DNA from 4 places in the Enterobacter sp. Taxon_8 genome. Region 1 is predicted to be linked to each of the others. Evidence: predicted binding sites of a transcription regulator. Region 1 holds the regulator's gene; each other region holds the start of a gene.
The links. The regulator CRP, encoded in region 1, controls carbon source genes, mostly activating them, when cyclic AMP is high. The targets are predictions, from matches to a motif close to ATGTGANNNNNNTCACAT.

Region 2: the regulator CRP is predicted to act here: its motif matches at 3,217-3,234, upstream of cdd (cytidine deaminase).
Region 3: the regulator CRP is predicted to act here: its motif matches at 1,808-1,825, upstream of AC4IBF_RS06745 (mannitol dehydrogenase family protein).
Region 4: the regulator CRP is predicted to act here: its motif matches at 3,942-3,959, upstream of AC4IBF_RS20230 (YjcB family protein).

Annotation. Positions count from the first base shown of each region.
Region 1 is NZ_CM177989.1:394,346-399,692, forward strand. Features, by position in the region: gene AC4IBF_RS01785 (YccS/YhfK family putative transporter) at 1-753, opposite strand, end outside; gene crp (cAMP-activated global transcriptional regulator CRP) at 811-1,443, opposite strand; gene AC4IBF_RS01795 (OsmC family protein) at 1,755-2,159, shown strand; gene AC4IBF_RS01800 (phosphoribulokinase) at 2,226-3,095, opposite strand; gene AC4IBF_RS01805 (YheU family protein) at 3,126-3,344, opposite strand; gene AC4IBF_RS01810 (hydrolase) at 3,341-4,363, opposite strand; gene AC4IBF_RS01815 (ABC transporter ATP-binding protein) at 4,476-5,347, opposite strand, start outside.
Region 2 is NZ_CM177989.1:1,450,206-1,455,552, forward strand. Features, by position in the region: gene AC4IBF_RS06850 (glutamine synthetase family protein) at 1-1,306, opposite strand, end outside; gene sanA (outer membrane permeability protein SanA) at 1,431-2,147, opposite strand; gene cdd (cytidine deaminase) at 2,274-3,158, opposite strand; gene AC4IBF_RS06865 (CidB/LrgB family autolysis modulator) at 3,288-3,983, opposite strand; gene AC4IBF_RS06870 (CidA/LrgA family protein) at 3,980-4,375, opposite strand; gene AC4IBF_RS06875 (type 1 glutamine amidotransferase) at 4,566-5,270, opposite strand; gene AC4IBF_RS06880 (AraC family transcriptional regulator) at 5,330-5,347, shown strand, end outside.
Region 3 is NZ_CM177989.1:1,424,500-1,429,846, forward strand. Features, by position in the region: gene AC4IBF_RS06740 (CobW family GTP-binding protein) at 1-125, opposite strand, end outside; gene AC4IBF_RS06745 (mannitol dehydrogenase family protein) at 250-1,716, opposite strand; gene uxuA (mannonate dehydratase) at 1,922-3,112, shown strand; gene yeiP (elongation factor P-like protein YeiP) at 3,212-3,784, opposite strand; gene AC4IBF_RS06760 (YkgJ family cysteine cluster protein) at 3,949-4,203, shown strand; gene setB (sugar efflux transporter SetB) at 4,200-5,347, opposite strand, start outside.
Region 4 is NZ_CM177989.1:4,241,868-4,247,214, forward strand. Features, by position in the region: gene AC4IBF_RS20210 (glutathione S-transferase family protein) at 1-632, opposite strand, end outside; gene soxR (redox-sensitive transcriptional activator SoxR) at 921-1,379, opposite strand; gene soxS (superoxide response transcriptional regulator SoxS) at 1,478-1,804, shown strand; gene AC4IBF_RS20225 (EAL domain-containing protein) at 1,811-3,376, opposite strand; gene AC4IBF_RS20230 (YjcB family protein) at 4,021-4,302, shown strand; gene ssb1 (single-stranded DNA-binding protein SSB1) at 4,365-4,895, opposite strand; gene uvrA (excinuclease ABC subunit UvrA) at 5,146-5,347, shown strand, end outside.

The sequences.
Region 1 (5,347 bases):
CTCCTGCGGGTGGTGCAGGCTCACGGAGATATGTTCCTGTAGATCCAGCCCGACCTGGAAGGTGCGCAGCAGGCGTTTGTACTCGTGGTTCTTGTTGGCGGCGAGCATGTGTAGCTGCTGATAGCACTGGCTTATGAGATCCACCACCTTCTGCTGGCGCGTCAGCAGCGGCGGTAAGGATTTTTCCGGATCGGTATGCTGGGTGAGCAGGGTGTATTTGGCCTCGCAGTAATCCGCAAGCTGCACATAGAGCAGGCTCAGGGATTCGCGCAGCGGCTGTTCCCGCCACAGCCAGAACCAAAACCAGTTAAACAGCCCGTACCAGAGCGTCCCCAGAGCGTAGATCAGCAGCGGCTCCCACACCGGCATATTCCCGGCGAGACTCAGCGTGAAGATGGCCGCAATCAGCGACGCGGGAAGCAGGCGGGCGTGCAGCGAACTGATTTCCGCCGTGACGCCGAGGGTCATCGCCAGCACGGTCAGGATCAGCGGCAGCGGGATATCACGAGCCAGTAAAAGCTGTACGGCGAGGCTACAGCCCGCAAACAGGCAGCCGCCAACGATCAGGCGTTTGAAAAAGCGCTTATGCGGCGTGTCCAGACCGGCGATGTTGCAGCAGGCGGGCACGAGGGAAAACAGCAGGCCCTGCTGAAGATGTCCGAGGATCAGGCCTATGGCCACAGGAAGACACAACACCAGCGTTTGTCGCAGTGCGTAGTTAACTTCCGGGTGATAGATCAGCCTGCGCCACATGGGGAGTAGAGACAAAAACGGCGTGACACCTTGCGATGGCACGCCGTTTAAGCGGAATTAACGCGTTCCGTAGACCACGATGGTTTTACCGTGGGCGGAGATCAGGTTTTGATCTTCCAGCATTTTCAGGATACGGCCTACTGTTTCACGGGAGCAACCGACGATCTGACCAATTTCCTGACGGGTAATTTTAATTTGCATGCCGTCCGGGTGGGTCATGGCGTCTGGCTGTTTCGCCAGGTTCAGCAGGGTTTGTGCGATACGGCCGGTAACGTCCAGGAAGGCGAGGTTACCCACTTTCTCTGAGGTGACCTGCAGACGGCGTGCCATCTGGGAAGAAAGACGCATCAGAATGTCAGGATTAACCTGAATCAGCTGACGGAACTTCTTGTAAGAAATTTCAGCCACTTCACATGCTGTCTTTGCACGAACCCAGGCGCTACGTTCCTGGCCCTCTTCAAACAGGCCCAGTTCACCGATGAAATCGCCCTGGTTCAGATAAGAAAGGATCATCTCTTTCCCTTCTTCATCTTTGATCAGCACTGCCACCGAGCCTTTAACGATGTAATACAACGTTTCCGCTTTTTCACCCTGGTGAATCAGCGTGCTCTTTGATGGGTACTTATGAATGTGGCAATGAGACAAGAACCATTCGAGAGTCGGGTCTGTTTGCGGTTTGCCAAGCACCATGCGCTGTTATCCTCTGTTATAAGCTGTCACCAGAGTCATCAGATGCATCCGGACTCTGGGGTTGCAATCGAATTCTTACCCATACCCTGGGAAGTCGGCTACCGTAACGTTTCGCAGCCAGTAAAGTTTGATGTCCTCTGCATACATGTGTAACGTCAATGTATTACTGTAGCATCCAGAGTGTTTTAGCATAGCTTTCGCCGCGTGTCTCCTGGTGTCTCGCTTCAGCATGATGCAGGTCGCCTTCCATTGCGAGAAATGTAACGCACGCGTAATCTGTCACCAAAAATGCAACGTTGGAGTTTAAGAATATGCAAGCGCGCGTGAAATGGGTTGAAGGTTTAACGTTCCTGGGCGAATCCGCGTCAGGGCACCAGATTTTAATGGACGGTAACTCCGGCGATAAAGCGCCAAGCCCAATGGAAATGGTGCTGATGGCGGCAGGCGGATGCAGCGCCATTGACGTGGTGTCGATTCTGCAAAAAGGTCGTCATGACGTGACGGATTGTGAGGTTAAACTCACCTCAGAACGGCGTGAAGAGGCGCCACGTCTGTTCACCCATATTAACCTGCACTTTGTGGTCACAGGTAAAGAACTAAAAGACGCGGCGGTCTCGCGTGCGGTGGATCTGTCTGCGGAGAAGTACTGCTCTGTGGCATTAATGCTGGAGAAAGCGGTAAAAATCACGCATTCGTATGAAGTGATCGAGGCGTGATTGATGGGGCATCGTGCGTGTTGATGCCCTCACCCTAACCCTCTCCCACAGGGAGAGGGAACATGCTCACGCAATCTGCTTCCCTTCCATCAGTCGCTCCACCAGCGGCGTCATGATGAGCTCCATCGCCAGCCCCATTTTTCCGCCCGGCACGACCAATGTATTCATGTGCGAAATAAACGAGCCCTGCAGCATGGCCAGTAGCCAGGGGTAATCAATGCCTTCGAGATTGCGGAAATGGATCACCACAAAGCTCTCATCCAGGGATGGGATACTTTTGGCGGCAAACGGGTTGGAGGTATCCACCGTCGGCACGCGCTGGAAGTTGATATGGGTGCGGGAGAACTGCGGCGTCAGGAAGTTGATGTAATCTTCCATGGAGCGTACCACCGAGTCCATTACCGCCTCTCGCGAATGGCCACGTTCGCTCATGTCGCGCGTCAGCTTCTGGATCCACTCCAGGTTCACGATAGGGACCACACCGACCAGCAGGTCCACGTGGCGCGCCACATCGTGTTGCGGGGTGACCACGCCGCCGTGTAATCCTTCGTAAAACAGGACGTCAGTGGGTTCCGGCAGCGGTTGCCATGGGGTAAAGGTTCCCGGCACCTGATTCCAGGGAACGGCTTCATCATAGGTATGCAGATACTTGCGGGACTGCCCTTTGCCGCTCTGACCATACTCGATAAAGGTTTGTTCCAGCAGGCCGAAGTCGTTGGCCTCCGGGCCGAAGTAGCTGATGTGTTTACCCAGATCGCGCGCCTTACGGATGGCCATGTCCATTTCAGGACGCGTGTAGCGGTGAAAGCTGTCGCCCTCGACCTCCGCCGCACGGAGATTCAGCTGGGCGAAAATCTTGCGAAATGCGAGGCTTGTGGTGGTGGTTCCCGCACCACTCGACCCCGTAACGGCTATAACCGGATGTCTGGCAGACATAGCAACTCCCTGACTGAAAAGGGTGGAAGATCAGCCGTGAAACGCGTTGCGGGGCATGATATTGACCGTCTCATGCAGTTCTGACCACACCAGCACCACGTCGCCGCTTTTCAGCTGGCGCTTTACATCGTTGACCTTTTGCTCAAGCGAGCGTTCCTGTTCACCATAATCGGTGCCTTCGCGTAATACAAAGCTTTCAATCAGATTATCGAGCGTTTCGGGAGCCAGATCCTGCCAGGGAATAATCATTTTGCACCGTCCAGATAAGGGGTTAGCCAGTCAGGAATACGCGCCTCAAGCCACATTTTCGGGCGGCGCAGCGTGCCGCCGATAAACCCGACGTGGCCGCCGTGCTCGGTCAACTGATAGTGAACGTTGTCGGGCAGGAATTCCTGCGCGGGGATCGAGTGATGATCCATAAACGGGTCATCTTTGGCATGAATAATCAGCGTTGGCTGCGTGATCTTGCTGAGCAGCGGCATGGCGCTGCACTGACGATAATAGTCAATCGCATCGGCGAAGCCGTGAATTTTCGCGGTGATCAGGTCGTCGAACTCGCGAATACGGCGTACCTTTTTCAGCTGGCGCAGGCTGACCGGCAGGGTATCCGGGTAGGCCTTCAGTTTACGTGCCGCATTGGCCTTCAGGAGGTTGAGGAGGTAACGCTGGTAGACGCGGGAGAAGCCTTTATCCATATGGTAGCTGCACTGCTCGAGCATAAACGGCGCGGAGACAATGACGGCGGCCTCCAGCGGCACGCTTTCGCCCTCTTTGGCCAGCAAGCAGGCCAGCATATTGCCGCCCAGCGAGTAGCCCACGGCGGCCGTTGGCACGGTGCCATAATTTTCACGCAGCCAGTGTAAAAACCACGTCCCGTCTTCTGTTTCACCCGAGTGATAAATGCGTTTCTGACGATTCGGTTCGCCGCTACAGCCGCGAAAATGCATCACCACGCCGAGCCAGCCGCGCGCCTTTGCCGCCTCAATTAGCCCATGGGCATACGGGCTGTGCAGGCTGCCTTCCAGGCCGTGAAAGACCACCAGACGCGGCTTATGGCGAGCCTGTTCCGGCGCTTCGCTCCAGGCGAGATCCAGAAAATCACCGTCTGGCAGGTCAAGCCGTTGCCAGTGCGGGGTGAACTGAACCTTGCGGCGGATCAGTCGCGGCAGCATGGTCTGCAAATGGGGATTGGCCACGCCGCGCATAGGCACGAACTCAGTGCTGTCTTCGACCGCAATGTCGAAGTCTGATGGGATGATTTGGGTCATAAGCGCGATGCTGATTCTTGTCGGAAATTTACGATACTTTCCGAATTGTACCCCGTTTAAGCTGGATTTCCGAACCCGGTACGGATTCTGTTCTTAAAACGGGGTAAACAGGTCAGTCAGCCTGCAGCATCGCTTCCAGCTGTTCCTGCGCGTCGAGCCACGCCATCTCACACTCTTCAAGGCTGGATTTGGTCTTCGCCTGGGTTTGCAGGCAGTCCGTCAGTTCAGCTTTACGGCTCTGGTCATACAGGCCGCTGTCGCTGAGCTTCTCTTCAACGGTAGCAAGCGTGGCGTTGAGCTTTTCCATCTCTTTTTCGAGACGGGCAATCTCTTTACGCAGCGGCTGCGTCTGGGTGCGCAGCTCCGCTTCACGGCGTTTCTGGTCTTTACGTGCCTGCGCGCTGTTGGCGTTGTCTTTCGCTGACTCCTCCGGCTGGTTCTCCTGCTTCTGCACGTCCGTCAGCCACTGCTGATAGTCTTCCAGATCGCCATCGAACGGTTCCACTTTGCCATCGTGCACTAAGTAGAGATCGTCCGTGGTGGAGCGGATCAGGTGGCGGTCGTGCGAAACCACCACCAGCGCGCCTTCGAACTCAATCAGCGCTTCGGTCAGCGCCTGACGCATATCGAGATCCAGGTGGTTGGTCGGTTCATCGAGCAGCAGCAGGTTCGGACGCTGCCAGACGATCAGCGCCAGCACCAGACGGGCTTTTTCGCCCCCGGAGAAGCGCTCGGTGTTTTCAGTCACCTTATCGCCCTGGAAGCCGAAGCCGCCGAGGTAGTCGCGCAGCTTCTGCTCCATCTCCTGCGGCGCCAGACGCGCCAGGTGCTGAATCGGGGATTCATCCGCGCGTAAAAATTCCAGCTGATGCTGGGCGAAATAGCCCAGCTTGATGCCCTTCGCCAGGCCGATTTCACCCTTGACCGGGTTAAGCTCGCCCGCCAGCAGTTTGATCAGCGTCGATTTACCGGCGCCGTTGCGTC
Region 2 (5,347 bases), 1.1 Mb from region 1:
AAAAGGCATCGCCCAGGCTGTCGGTGAGATACTGACAGCGGGCAAAGGCCTCAATCGCCTCCTGCTGGAACAGCGGCAGTTCCGGTTGGTCGTGCTGCGGTTCAGGGAGATCCCCCTCGTCGATATGTTCCAGCCCGTACAGCATGCCGGTCAGGATAGTGGCCGCCACCAGATACGGATTCGCATCGGCCCCGGCCAGCCGGTACTCGATACGACGGTTACTCTCATCCGAGCAGGGAATACGCAGGGCGGCGGAGCGGGTGTTATAGCCCCAGGAGTTAAAGACGGGTTCCGTCAGGCTTTTACGCAGGCGACGAAACGCGTTGACGCCTGGCGCAAGAATGGCGACGGAGGCGGGCATCAGCGCCAGCTGGCCCGCGACGCACAAACGTATCATGCTGTTAAGCGCGTTCACCGGGGAAGCAAAGACGTTTTCGCCGTGACGATTGTTCAGGCTGAAATGGAAGTGCAAACCGCTGCCGGCCAGCTGGCTGAAAGGCTTAGCCATAAAGTTGGCCTGCAGACCGTGCTTTTCAGCAACGTAACGGGTCAGGCGACGAAGCGCCAGCACGTTATCGCAGACCTCAACGACGCGATGGCTGTGCTTCAGGTTTAATTCGTACTGTCCGGACTCGGCTTCCGCCACGACCCCTGACAGCGGGATGCGCTGCAGGTGGGCCAGCTGTTCCAGCTCGTCAAACAGCGCCGCATGCGCCGACGAGGTATCCATGTGAAAACAGCCCTGATTTTGCGGATCGCGTTCGCTCTGTCCCGTCAGATAGAACTCGATTTCCGGGGCAATGACCGGGAAAAGGCCGTGCTGGTGGAAGCGGGCCACGACGTTCTGCAGTATCGCGCGCGGCTCAAGCGGGCAGGGGTTATCGTCGCTGTCCTTCATCGTCAGCATGATCTGCGCGGTGTGCTCCGGATCCTGCGGACAGGGGCGCAGGGAGCCGGCGACCGGGACGCACAGCCGGTCGGGTTCATCATGAAGCGGCGCGGCAATTTTTCCTTTCTGATCCATCGAGTAAACGGAAAGGGGAAAATAACAGCCTTTTTCCAGATTCAGCATGCTCTCTACCGAGAGGCGCTTGCCGCGCATCGTGCCGTTGATATCGTTCAGATAAACGTCAACATGTTTCGTTTGCGGGTAACGTTCCAGATAATCGGCCACTTCCACGGCAACGTTGTGCTGCAGGGCGTCTATTTTTTCATCCAGCCAGAGACCAGAAGTAAGTGCGCCAGGGAGTGATAAACCGGGAAAGTTAAAGTAGGGGCGGAGACTTTTGAGGAAAAACGCATTCATTATCGAGTTCATAGTCATTCTTCAATGAAGCCGTAGCGGCAATGAACTCAGCTTAAAAGAGCAGACGTAAAGGGGAGATAAAAAGCGTCAGGCCGGCCGTAAAGAAAGTATAAAGGCGGCCCTGCTATTTCTCTTTTTTCTGCATATCCAGCAGCTGCTCAGGCGTGACGGCCGGGTAACCCTGCGCGTCTTCCGGCACTTCGTGCATCGCCGGAATCGGCACCAGAGGGCCTAAAAAGCGCGGTTCGCGTTTGAAGATATACAGATCGGCCAGGGCACCAAAGCGGGCGCCGAACTCGCGCACGCGCACGCTCAGCATATCTTTTGGCGAAGGCACCGCGTAGCACTGCGCCTGAATGCCCATATGCAGGGCGATAAACAGCGCGCGCTCGCAGTGGAAGCGCTGGGTGATGATGATGAAGTCGTTGGTGTCGAAGACTTTGCGCGTGCGCACGATGGAGTCCAGGGTGCGGAACCCGGCGTAGTCGAGCACGATATCGGCAGGGTCCACGCCCGCCGCAATCAGGTCCTTACGCATCGTCACCGGTTCATTGTAGCTTTGCAGGGCGTTATCGCCGCTCAGCAGCAGGTAGTTCACCTTGCCGCTGTTGTAGGCGTTCAGCGCGCCCTGAATGCGGTAACGGTAATACTGATTGATTACGCCGGTGCGGTAATACTTGGCGGTGCCAAGCACCACGCCAACCTGACGATACGGCAGGTCCTGCAGGTCATCAAAGATGTAAGGGGCGGTTTTCCAGCTCATCCAGCGGTCAAGACCCAGCACGATCAACAGCAGTATGCCGACCAGGACAGACAGGCTGTAAAAAACGCGCTTTAACATGCAGATGGCTCGTTCGTGGAAGAAATTTAACTCAGGCTACTTTACCCGCCTGGTTAGCGCAAGAAACAGCGACTCAACTGAGGGGTTTTTCAGCAAACGGGCGGGCATTTTTGCCCGCCGGAAGGATTACGCCAGCAGTACGCGGTCAATCGTCGTACAGCCCAGCGCTTTTAGCGTTGCGGCGGTGGCATCCCACTGGATCAGCGGTGCATCGGCAATTTCAGCCAGAATGGCGCGCTGAATGTCAGGATAATCATAGCCGTTCAGGCTCAGCAGGTTAAGCGCGCCCTGAAGCGGCGGCAGCGTTGGGTTAAACGCGGCGTTTTCCGCATAGCTGCCGGTGAAGATTCGGCCATCACGGCACTGCAACGCTACGCCGCTCGGGGACTTGCTGTATGGCGTGTGACTTTTATTCGCCGCGCGAATCGCTGCCTGACTCAGGTCATCGCCGGACAGGGCGTAACCGTGGTCCTGATCGTCCATCAGCAGCGTTTTGATCTCCAGATCTTTCGGACCAAATGCGTCAGGCAGATAATCGCCCAGCGTGTGCGGCGCGCGGCCCGGCAGATTGATGCGCAGCTGCAGCCCGCTGTTCAGCTCGTTCATAAACTGACGGCAGTGGCCGCACGGAGTGTAGTTAACGGTAATGGCGCTCAGCGCTTTTTCACCGCGCAGCCAGGCGTGGCTGATGGCGCTCTGCTCGGCGTGAACCGTTTGCTGCATGGTCGCGCCCAGGAACTCCATGTTGCCGCCGAAGTACCAGGTACCGCTGACGCCGCGCGCAATGGCCCCGACGTTGAAGTGGGAGAGATCGGCCCGCGCGCAGGCGGCAGCCAGGGGTAGCAGTGCGAAAGCCAGCGCGTCTTCGTCCAGTCCCGTTGCCTGTTTCAGCATCGTGACCTGCTCCGCGGTCAGCAGGGCGGGGAAGTGTGCATCTGCCAGAACGGGAGCCAGGGCTGACTGCAAATTCTCTGCAAGCTGGGCGAAAGCAGCTTGAAAACGTGGGTGCATGGCGTTTGCCTCATAAAGGTTAATGGATCGGTAGTTTACGGAGCCGCCAGGGCTTTATATGTGATCCACTTCTCATTATGTATGCAACTTATGAAAGCAAAATGAAATTTGCGCGACGCATCGCAAATTTTAGCCCATCACCGCCAGAATCAGCGGGAAAATGAACGGGGCCAGCAGGGAGGTGATAATTCCGCAGATCACCAGCGCCAGCGAGCTAAACGCCCCTTCCTGATAATCCAGCTCCGCGCAGCGGGCAGTGCCCAGGGCGTGGGAAGCTGTCCCCATCGACAGACCTCGTGCCGCTTTAGTATGAATGCGCATACCGTTCAGCAGGCTGTGGCCAAACACCGCGCCGAGAATACCGACGAAAATAACGCACATTGCGCTAATTGCCGGAATACCGCCGAGGCTACCGCCAACCGCCATCGCGATAGGCGTGGTCACAGATTTAGGCAGAATAGAGGCGGCAATCTGCGGGGAGGCCCCCATCAACAGCGCCACCGACGTACCGGTGATCATCGCCACCAGGCTGCCGACAAAGCAGATGGTAATGATGGATTTCCAGCGGGCGCGGATCTGGTGCAGCTGCTCGTATAAAGGAAAGGCCAGCGCCACAACGGCGGGCTGCAGCAGGTCGTTTAAAATTTTGCTGCCGGCAAAGTAGCGTTCGTAAGGGATGCCGGTGAGCAGCAGGAACGGAATAATCACCACCATTGCCACCAGCAGCGGGTTCAGCAACGGCATTTTGAAACGCGCGGCAAGCTTACGTGCGGCGAAGAATACTGCGAGGGTGAGCGGCAGCGACCACCAGATATTGGCCATCATTTTTTTGTTTTCTCCCCAATCACGTTACGTTCGCCATGCACCAGATGCGAACTCCAGCTCACGACCAGGAAAACCACCAGCGTACTCACCGCGCAGGAGACAACAATCGGGCCGAACTGGGCCTTGAGCAAATCAAAATACTGCATGACCCCGACGCCGATAGGCACGAAAAGCAGCGCCATATAGCGAATGAGGACGAAGCAGCCGGGATTGACCCACTTTGCAGGCAGGATTTGCAGCGCCAGCAACACGAAGAGGATCAGCATGCCGATAATGCTGCCGGGAATGGTGATGGGCAGCAGTGACGCGATGAAAATCCCGGCATACAGGCAGGCGTAAATCAGGACGAATGCGCGCAGATATTGCCAGATAATGTTCAATGTTTTGCTCATGGTTATAGTCCTTGCTGAAACGCATTCATCATACAATTAAACCTAAAAATGTGCCACGGATCACATCATGAATTTTGAGCATACCAGACATTCCGGAATGGAACGTCCGGTATCATCTTACTGGTGCAGGCAATAGTTTAGAGGAAAGGAATTGCACTGGCGAAGTAACGCGCCAGAGAAGGCATCAGCGTCAGGCGGTCAGTTTATCGAGAAAAGAAAACAGCACCTGGTTCATTTCGCGATAATCATGCGAGCGGAGTTTTTCCGCCGTTTCGACAAAACGGAATTCACCCGCGCGGCGGAGGTCATTCTGCGAATGCTCAATCAGCAACTCTACAACCTCCGGCGTCAGCTCCATATGGCACTGAAAACCGTAAACCCGTTCGCCATATTCCACGATCTGACGGGGGCAGCCCTCGCTGTAAGCCAGCACTTTAGCCTGCGGCGTCAACCCTGGCATGTCGTTATGCCAGTGACCGACGTTCAATTCGTGGCCAAAATCCGCAAACAGCGGGTTCGCCTTGCCTGCATCGGTGAGCCTGACGGGAAATTTGCCGATCTCTTTTTCCGGGCTATGGCAAAACGCTGCCCCCAGCGCTTCGCCGATAAGCTGCGAGCCAAGACAAACGCCTATCACCGTTTTACCTGCCTCTATCGCGCGGCTGATGAGTGTCTTTTCCGCCTGTGCATCGAACCAGGGACATTCCTCAGGCGTGGTAGCGGGGGACTGCGGGCCTCCCATGATGATAAGCAGGTCCGTGGTCCCCAGCTCCTCGGGTAAAGGATCGCCCTGATAAACTCTGGTGTAGCTCAGAGTATGGCCGCGGCTTTTCCCCCAGATTTCATAGGCGCCCGGCGCTTCGAAATGTTCATGAATGATAAATTGAATGTGCATTGCGTCTCTCTTCGGTTACATGTACAAGCAGCATCATAAGTGGAAGGGAGGAATGTGAAATGCCAACCGTTATCGAT
Region 3 (5,347 bases), 1.0 Mb from region 1:
ACCTCGCCAAATTCATTGACCAGCACGGCCCACTTCTCGGCCGGATCTTTATTCGCCAGCAGGTGGAGAATTGAGGTGGTTTTACCGCTGCCGAGAAAACCGGTGATGAGGTTGGTTTTGGTCACGTGCGCTCCAGATCAGAATTGTGATGCTATAACACTATTCTCTCTATCCTGGCGAAAAACGTGACCTGTGAGAAGGGGAAGGGCGAACGGAGGCCTCATCCGTTCGCGTTAAGCGCAATAATCGTTAAATATTTAACGTTTCGATAACAGCCTGACGTGCGCCGTTGCGGATAATGCGCTGGTATGCCTGGCGGACAGTCTCCACAAAGACGCTGTTTTGTGCGAGATCGTGACCAAAGACCTCACTCAGCCCCAGCAGCGCGTTAACGCGGTCGGCGTCGCTGCTGGCGTTGACGATGGCGCGGATTTTATCGCTGAGGGGATCGCGAACGTCAATCGCATTGCCACGGTCGTCGATACCGCTGACGTAGCGTATCCAGCCGGCCACGCCCAGAGCCAGCAGCGGCCACGGCGTATTTCGCTCAAGATGAACGCGGGTCCCGTCAAGCATTCTCTGGGGCAGCTTCTGGCTACCGTCCATCGCGATTTGCCAGGTCCGATGCTGGAGGGCCGGGTTGGCAAAGCGTTCAATTAGGCTATCGGCGTAGGCGGTGAAATCGACATCCTTAATCCGTAACGTGGGGGCCTGCTCGTTCAGCATCAGCCGACGGGCGGCTTCACGGAACGCCGCGTCCTCCATGCATTCATTAATATGCGCGTAGCCCGCGAGGTACCCCAGATACGCCAGGAAAGAGTGGCTGCCGTTGAGCATGCGTAATTTCATCTGCTCCCACGGCAGAACATCCTGCACCATCTGGACACCCGCCACTTCCCACTCGGGACGGCCTGCGACAAAATTATCTTCCACCACCCACTGAATAAACGGTTCGCAGCTGATGGCGCACGGATCTTCAACGCCGAGCGCGTCGGTGATTTCCGCAAGCGATGCTTCCGTCGCGGCGGGAACAATTCTGTCAACCATCGTTCCCGGGAAGCTCACGTGGCTATCAATCCATTCAGACAGCGCCGCGGAACGCTTTTGCGCCATGCCCAGCACCGCGTTTTTGACCACGTGCCCGTTATCCGGGATGTTGTCGCAGGAGAGCACGGTAAACGCAGGCAAACCGCGCTCGCGGCGGCGGTGGAGCGCTTCGACCAGGATCCCTGGGGCAGAATGTGGCTCTGAGGGGTTTTCAAGGTCGTGGACGATCCGGGGGTTATTCAGATCGAGTTTTCCGGTCGCGGGATCGATGCAATAGCCTTTTTCCGTGATGGTGAGCGATACAATCGCGACCTGAGGCTCGCAAAATTTCTCAATAATGGCGGGCAGGGAGTCCAGCTTTGCGTTCAGGCACTCATGGACGGCGCCGACGATAATCGCCTCATTTCCTTCAGCCCCTTTCTCCAGCACGGTGAACAGATGCTCCTGCGCGCGCAGCTGGCTCATCAGCGCGTCGCCGCTGAACAGGCTAATCTCACAAATCCCCCAGTCGCCGCCTTTTTCATTCAGCACCCTATTTGTTAACAAGGCCTGGTGCGCACGGTGAAACGCGCCAAAGCCAAAGTGAACGATGCGGGAGCGTAATGACTGGCGATCGTAGCGAGGTTGCTGAACCCCGGCAGGAAGGACGGTAGAGGCAATTGTCTTCATGAGATACACACCTGATTAACCATTAATTAACAATGCCAGTGTAAAGTTATATGACAGCAAATAAAATTGGTGAGCCGTAAATATCCCCGTTATGTGAGTTTGATCAATCAATGTGTGGCGGTGTATTGACCCTTTACGGCAAACATGTATGGTAGTCGTCATTGCAGTAACGCATATTGGTATAACAACTTAAGAGGGTGAGGCAATGGAACAAACCTGGCGTTGGTACGGGCCGAACGATCCGGTTTCTCTTGATGATGTGCGTCAGGCTGGCGCAACGGGTGTCGTCACGGCGCTGCATCATATTCCTAACGGTCAGGTCTGGCCGGTAGAGGAAATACAGACGCGTCAGGCGCTGCTGGCGGAGAAGGGATTAACCTGGTCTGTGGTGGAAAGCATTCCTGTTCATGAAGATATCAAAACCCATTCCGGGGAGTATCAGACCTGGATTGCTAACTATCAGCAGAGCATTCGTAACCTCGCGGCCTGCGGTATTGATACGGTTTGCTATAACTTCATGCCCATCCTCGACTGGACGCGAACCGACCTCGAATATCAGATGCCGGACGGCTCAAAAGCGCTGCGTTTCGATCAGATTGCCTTTGCAGCGTTCGAGTTGCACATCCTGAAACGGCCTGGCGCTGAAGCGGATTACACCGCGGAAGAGCAGCAGCAGGCACTCGAATGGTTCAATGCAGCCAGCGACGCGGACATCGAAAAGCTGACCCGTAATATTATTGCGGGCCTGCCGGGTGCCGAAGAGGGGTATACGCTGGATCAGTTCCGCGCCCGCCTGGCGGAATACGGCAATATTGATAAGCACCAGCTGCGTGAAAACATGGCGTATTTCCTGCGCGCTATCGTGCCGGTTGCGGAAGAGGTAGGGGTTCGCCTGGCCGTGCACCCGGACGATCCACCGCGTCCCATTCTCGGCCTGCCGCGCATTGTTTCCACAATTGAAGATATGCAGTGGCTGAAAGAGACGGTCGACAGCATCTATAACGGCTTCACCATGTGTACCGGCTCCTACGGCGTGCGGGCAGATAACGATCTGGTGCGGATGATTGAAACCTTCGGCGACCGCATTCATTTTACGCATCTGCGCGCGACCTGCCGTGAAGAGAACCCAAAAACCTTCCACGAGGCGGCTCACCTGGGCGGCGATGTGAATATGGTGGCGGTGGTAGACGCCATTCTGGCCGAAGAGGCGCGTCGCAAGCAGATTGGCGATGTGCGTCCTATTCCGTTCCGTCCTGACCACGGCCACCAGATGCTGGACGATCTGCGTAAGAAAACCAACCCAGGCTATTCTGCGATTGGCCGTCTTAAAGGGATGGCGGAAGTGCGTGGCGTTGAGCTGGCGCTGAAGATGACGAAGTATCCGGAGCTTCTGTAAGCGCCACCGGACCAACAATAAAAAAAACCGGCCTGAGAGCCGGTTTTTGTGTTTTTGCAGGTCGGGTAAGGCGAAGCCGCTACCCGACAAATGCCGCAATCAGTCAGCGCGGCCCATATAGCGTTTTTCTTCGATATGGATGCGGATCTTCTCGCCAGCGGAGAGGTATTCCGGCACCTGCACAACCAGGCCGGTCGTCAGGGTAGCCGGTTTGTTGCGGGCACTGGCGGATGCGCCTTTGATGCCGGGTGCCGTTTCAACGATTTCCAGATCGACGGTCTGAGGCAGTTCCAGCGCCAGCAGCACGCCGTCCCAGGTCAGAACCTGCATGTCAGGCATACCGCCTTCAGGAATGAACAGCAGCTCTTCTTCAATCTGATCTTTGGTGAAGATGTACGGGGTGTAATCTTCTTTGTCCATGAACACGTATTCGTTGCCGTCGATGTAGGAGAAATCAACATAGCGACGGGTCAGGGTCACGGTATCGACAATATCGTCACCTTTGAAGCGTTCTTCCACTTTGAGGCCGGTACGCACATCGGCGAAACGCATTTTGTACAGCGTTGCTGCACCACGGGCGCTTGGTGCCTGAATGTCGATATCTTTCACAATCAGCAGTTTGCCGTTGTAATTCAGCACCATACCTTTCTTAATTTCGTTCGCTCTTGGCATTGCAGTAATCCTGTTTACGGGAGGTAAAAAATATCGCGCCAAATTACTCGCGCGCGGCCTTTCAGGCAAGTGGAATTCGTGGCTTTTGCTATCAATACGCAAAAGGTGTTACTGTGCGCGCGATGCCCGACTACGCGGGCCATCGTCAGCGAAAGAGAGCATTTATGGATTGCCGTCCCGATTGTGGCGCGTGCTGTACTGCACCGTCCATTTCAAGCCCCATTCCTGGAATGCCGGACGGCAAGCCTGCCAATACCCGCTGCGTTCAGCTCTCGGAAAATAATCTTTGCAAGATCTTTGGCTCACCGTTGCGACCGAAAGTTTGCTCCGGTCTTCAGCCCACGGCCGAAATGTGCGGCAGCACGCGCGAGCAGGCGATGACGTACCTTCTTGAGCTTGAGGCGCTCACCGCACCTTAAACGTCTTTAATCCTCGCCAGACAGCCAATCGTCAGCGTACACATCACCAGCGCAATCCAGAATACCGTGTGATAGTTCCAGATTTCTGCCACGACACCGGCCATTGAGCCGGCGATAATCCACCCCACGCGGGTGGTATTAGTATAAAGGGTGGTGGCAGAGCCTGCCTGGCCCGGCATCAAATCCTGGAAATAGAGCATGCCTATCCCCGCGAGAATGCCAATATAGATGGCGTTCAGCAGCTGTAACGCCAGCAATAGCCCCGGCGTATGTACCGTCAGCATACCGACATAGAACAGCAGACCGGCGAAGGCGGCAATGCGCATTAAAAAACGCTTTCCGAAGCGCTTTGCGTAATAGCCCGCAATGAGCATGGTCGGGATCTCAAGCCCGGCCGCGGTGCCCATCATGATTCCCGCCAGCTTTTCCGACAGGTGCAGTTCATCAATAATAAACAGCGGCATATTGATGATATACAGGCTATTGGTGCCCCACATCAGCGTGCAGACAACAAACAGGAGCAGGGCATCGCGGCGGTTACGGCGCGGCGCTTCCAGCACGCCCGTTGCCACTTTGGGCTCTTTGCGCATGGACGGCAGGAAGAACCACACCAGCGCGCCGCATACCACAAACGCGACAGCGGCACTCAGGTACATTACCGTAAAGCCAAAACCCATCGCCAGCGCGTAGGCCAGCGGCGGGCCAATCACCCATGCCAGCGACACCTGAGCACGCAGGACAGAGCTGAACATCACCGCTTCACGTCCGGTATGGTCCGCGTGTTCGCGAGCAAGGGCGAACAGCTGGGGGTTCGCCGTTGAGCCAAAGCTGCTCAGGAATACCCCGATGAAGAGCAGAATGAAGTAGTTGCGGTTCCAGGCAAACAGAACGCAGGCCATGACCCCCAGCAGGCAGCAGAAAACGATCAGGCTTTTACGATCGCCTTTTCTGTCGGAGCGTCGCGCCAGAAACTGGCTGACCAGGATGCCGATGATGGCGCTTCCGGTAAAAAAGAAGCCAACCAGCGCCGGACGAACATGAACCTCATTTGTCAGAAATAGGCTCAGCGTCGGCGTCTGTAACGCACCGGCAATGCCCGTGAAGAAGGCAACAATCAGGAAGGCCGCTGAGGTTAAATCAAAGG
Region 4 (5,347 bases), 730 kb from region 1:
AGAGTTCTTTGCCAGCCAGGGCTGTTCTCAACCTTACTTTTCCATGCCTGAATATGCGGCAGGTTGTTAATACCGCCGCGCGCCAGCAGGGCAAAAATCGGAAAGCTCATCTGGATGTCGGCCATGCTGAGCGTATCCCCGGCAAACCAGCTGTTTTTAGCCAGATGTGATTCAATAAAGCGCGCATGGGTTTCCAGCTGGCGGTTGAGGTACGCTTTCTGCACCCCCTGCCCCAGCGCTTTCCCCAGGGTTCGGATACCAAACGGCACCGGCGGTTTTCCGAGGCTGCTGAAGACCAGCTTCATTAACAACAGCGGCATCAGCGATCCTTCCGCGTAGTGCAGCCAGAAGCGGTACTGCACCTTATGCGCCGGATCTAAAGGCTTAAGCCGCGACTCGGGATCGTAAGTTTCCTGCAGGTACTCCAGAATGGCGCCAGACTCCGCAAGGATCAGCCCGTTATCTTCGATAACCGGTGATTTACCCAACGGATGTACCTTTTTGAGAGCCTCCGGCGCCAGCATGTTTTTTTGGCGCTGATAGTGAACGATCTCATAAGGCAGGCCGAGTTCTTCCAGCGCCCAGATCGCGCGGTGCGAGCGCGACTGGTTAAGGTGGTGTACCGTGAGCATGGCTTTCTCCTGTTATTCATACTTTTTAACTATAGAAAATTGAACAACATCGCGAAAAAAATTCGGCTAAAAACCGGTCAGCGACGCTGGCGAAAAAACGGGTCTTGCATAGAATTAAAGTGTCAGCACAATCCGGAACCTCCCCAACCAGCTCGACACTGAGGGGTGCTGACGTCGGGGGAAACCCTCCCGTGAACCAGCGGGATAGAGTGAAAGACAAAGACCGGGAAAAACTAAAGCGCCCTTATGTGGCGCTTTAGTTCTTTATGTGCTTTTTGCCGCGCAATCTCAATCCTCTTCCAGCAGCCGCGCCCCCGTCCCCTGCTCGCCCAGTTTGTCGCCGGGGTTACGCAGCGGGCAGTCGCTGCGCGACAGGCAGCCGCAGCCGATGCAGCCATCCAGCTCGTCACGCAGAGCGACCAGCGTGTGAATACGCCTGTCCAGCTCTTCACGCCACTGGGACGACAGCTCTTTCCACTCTTTCGGACTCAGCGTGTGCCCTTCCGGCAGTACCCCAAAGGCCTCACCGATCGTGGCCAGGGGAATTCCGATTCGTTGCGCAATTTTGATTATCGCCACGTAGCGGAGCACGTCGCGAGTATAGCGACGCTGGTTACCCCCGTTACGGATGCTCTTGATTAACCCTTTGCTTTCATAGAAGTGGAGCGCCGATACCGCAACGCCGCTTCGCTTCGCCACTTCACCGGGAGTTAAAAGCGCTTTAATTCGCGGCAATCTCTTTTCCATAAAACCTCTTTACCTCAAGTTAACTTGAGGAATTATACTCCCCCGCAGAGAAAACGACGAATTAACCGAGATAGTTGTATCTACAGAGGGGCAACCTTATGTCGCATCAGCAGATTATTCAGACGCTTATTGAATGGATTGATGACCATATCGACCAACCGTTGAACATTGATGTGGTCGCGAAAAAGTCGGGCTATTCGAAATGGTATTTACAGAGAATGTTCCGCACGGTCATGCATCAGACGCTGGGTGAGTACATTCGCCAGCGCAGACTTCTGCTGGCAGCGCAGGCGCTACGCTCAACGCAGCGGCCCATTTTTGATATCGCGATGGACCTTGGCTATGTGTCGCAACAAACCTTTTCCCGCGTGTTTCGCCGCGAGTTTGACCGTACGCCGAGCGACTATCGCCACCAGTTGAATTAATCACTCTCAGTGCAAAGGCTGCTGCTGCCAGGTCATAAATTCCTGGGGCGGCATCGCTTTCGCGAAGTGCCATCCCTGACAAAACTGGACGCCGCGCTTCAACAGCCAGCTCACCTGCTCTGCCGTCTCTACCCCTTCCGCAATGGTTTTCAGGCGCAGGCTCTGCGCCATCTCGATAATATGCTCGGCGATCAGGTGGCTGGTACTGTTGGTCGTTAAGGTATCGATAAACGATTTATCGATCTTCAGGATATCCACGTTCAGCGAGTAGAGGTTGTGCAGGTTCGAGTAGCCGGTACCGAAGTCATCGATCGCGACTTCATAACCCGCCTGACGGAAAGCCTGAATCACCGGCGTGGTTTTTGGCACATCGATAAAACCACGTTCCGTCACTTCAATTTTGATTTGCTGCGCGCGGACGGCGTAGTGGCGAGCCTTGTCGGAAATCATGGCGATCAGCCGCGAGGAGTGGAAATCCGTGGCCGACAGGTTAATCGAAATATAGAGATGCGGATGCTCCGCCAGGAAATGGCCCAGATCGTTGAACACCTCCTCAACGACATAGTCCGTAATCCGCTCGCTCATTCCCTCATTTTCCGCCAGCGGAATAAACTCAGCCGGGCTCATCACCTGCCCGTTAAAACCCGGCCAGCGTAACAACGCTTCCGCACCCACACACTGGTTGTTCTTGATATCAATAATCGGCTGATAGTGGACGCAAAGCTGTCGCTTGTTCAGCGCCCGGTGCAGTAAGCGCCCCGGCGAATTAAGCTCACGATGGGTACGGGACCATACCAGCAAAATAATAATGCTGCAGATCATGCCCAGCGGTAGCGTCAACGTCGCCTGGTGATAAAGCGTTTCATAAAAGCGTTTATTCGATGTCGACACAATGGCCGCAATAGGTCTTTTGGGGGACGTTACGATCGTATAAAAGCGGTTATCTTTTTGAAATACCGATTCCTTATCTCGAATCATCGAATTTAATAAAGAAACATTGGCTTTCTGGCTAACCGAAAAGAAAGCATTGGTTACCGTGTCGTACACACCCCACGAGAGAGAATGATCCGCTGACATGACTTCGCTGTATGAAAGCGGATTGACGACCACCACATAATTTCCGCGCTGCATATATGTCATTTTATAGCCAGTATAAAATGGGGTATCGCGATAATAATAGATAGCGACGTCAGGTTTACGCGTGTAATTAGCGACAGGAATGGCGTAGGGATGATCCGGTGTAAAAACGGTCGAACAAAGAAAATTCTGACCTTCAGCGTAAATTAAATCGGCGACAAACAGGCGGCCACGAACAACGTTCAGCATATATTGACGGTGTCCCGGCGTGCAAAGCTCACCCTGATATTTTTCAGCCTCGTCCCGGGCCAGCTCAACCTGTTGAATAACCAGCTCTGTTTTGTCTAAAGCCAGTTCAGCAAATGTGCGTAGCTGTGCGCTTGTTTCAGACACGGCGCGTAGCTGGGCAAACCATAGGGCAAGCATCACCGGCAGCATAACTACCATGATGATCCCTACCACCCTGAGCATTTTGCGCCGCGCGCTACGATTCATTTCCCGCCCTATATCCCTGCATGTTGTACGCCTGTAGTAATGAAGGCCGGATGCTTTGTTAAACAGGTGATTACGTTGCATGAATCATGCAAAGTTAGCAACTGACTTTTAGTATTAAAAATCTTAAATTTCGTTATGACGATAATATTTTCCCGTAAGTTAAACTGTAAGTATTCGTTCCGTTTCAATTAAGGGAAATAATTATCCAGCCCGCCGGGGCCGACAGAAAGATAACACAACAGACGATCGTTGATTAAGCCAAACGTCTAACAGCATGAAAAAAGTACAACATCGTCATGACGTTTTATGCTATTTGCTCCAGGTACTGTGTTTGTTGATTTATAAATAATCGGTCTTTACCACACTATTTTCAGTAATGGCGGAGAATAACGCCCCTGTTATAAAAACCGAATTTGCGGTATCCCCACTTGCCCGACGGGCGTTTCCGGCACGTTGTGGGTTCATCTCCTCATGCGCCGAGGCTGGTCCTGCCTACAGAATCGCTTTTCCTGGGGAATAAAATCCTCTTTTTTGATCGCACAGGCACTGGCGAATAAATCATCAATTGTGATATAGTTCACACATATTTTGTAACGAGAAACACTGTTTCATGCAGTTCGTCTGATTTGTAGAGGATGGGTTTTATGGCAACCATTACTACCAGCATGGTTCTCATGCGCTGGCCTTTGTTAAGTGCGGTACTGATGTTTTTAGCCAGCACGCTGAACATTCAGTTTCGTAAATCTGACTATGCGGGTCTTGCTGTCATCAGCACCCTGCTGGGGCTGGGTGCGGCCTGCTGGTTTGCAACGGGTCTGCTTGGTATCACCCTGTTGGATATCGCTGCCGTCTGGGAAAACATTAAAGTGGTGATGGTTGAGGCGATGAGCCACACGCCGCCAGACTGGCCGATGGTGATTACCTGATCCCTTACGGAATAAAAAAACCCAGACGATGGTCTGGGTTTTTTGTTTTTAGCACGCGGAAATCAGAACGGAATGTCGTCGTCGAAATCCATTGGCGGTTCGTTAGACGGCGCCGGAGCAGACTGCTGCTGCGGACGAGACTGTGCGCCGCCGCTGAACTGGTTGCCACCCTGCGGCTGCTGAGGCTGACCCCAACCGCCCTGCTGCTGGCTCTGACCGCCACCTGCAGGTGCGCCACCGCCCTGACGGCCACCCAGCATCTGCATGGTGCCGCCCACGTTGACCACTACTTCAGTCGTGTACTTCTCAGCACCGGACTGATCGGTCCATTTGCGGGTACGCAGCTGGCCTTCGATATAGACCTGAGAACCTTTACGCAGATATTCTCCGGCCACTTCGGCCAGTTTGCCAAACAGCACAACACGGTGCCATTCGGTCTGCTCTTTCATCTCACCGGTCGCTTTATCACGCCAGGATTCGGAAGTAGCCAGCGTAATGTTGGCAACTGCGCCACCACTCGGCATGTAGCGTACTTCCGGGTCCTGGCCCAGATTACCGACGAGAATCACCTTGTTTACGCCTCTGCTGGCCATGTTCGTGTCTCCTGAATACGTTTCTTAATAGTGTAAACGCGCGAGTGTACCATTTCCATGCTGCACTTTGATAGTTGCGTAGCACGTTCCAGAGTTCTCCCGCAACTCAACATTGTTACACAGCGAATCAGAAAATGCATTCCAATACTGTATATTCAAACAGGTCAAATTGTGTCATAATTAGCCGTTTCTGACAGCCGTTTGTCCTTCAAACAAACCAGGCAATCCGTGTTCCAACCGGGAAAGGTGAATGGATAAGATCGAAGTTCGGGGCGCCCGCACCCACAATCTCAAGAATATCAACCTGATAATCCCTCGCGACAAACTCATTGTCGTGACCGGGCTTTCGGGGTCTGGCAAATCCTCACTGGCTTTCGACACTCTGTATGCCGAAGGACAGCGTCGTTACGTTGAATCGCTCTCGGCGTACGCTCGTCAGTTCCTGTCGCTGA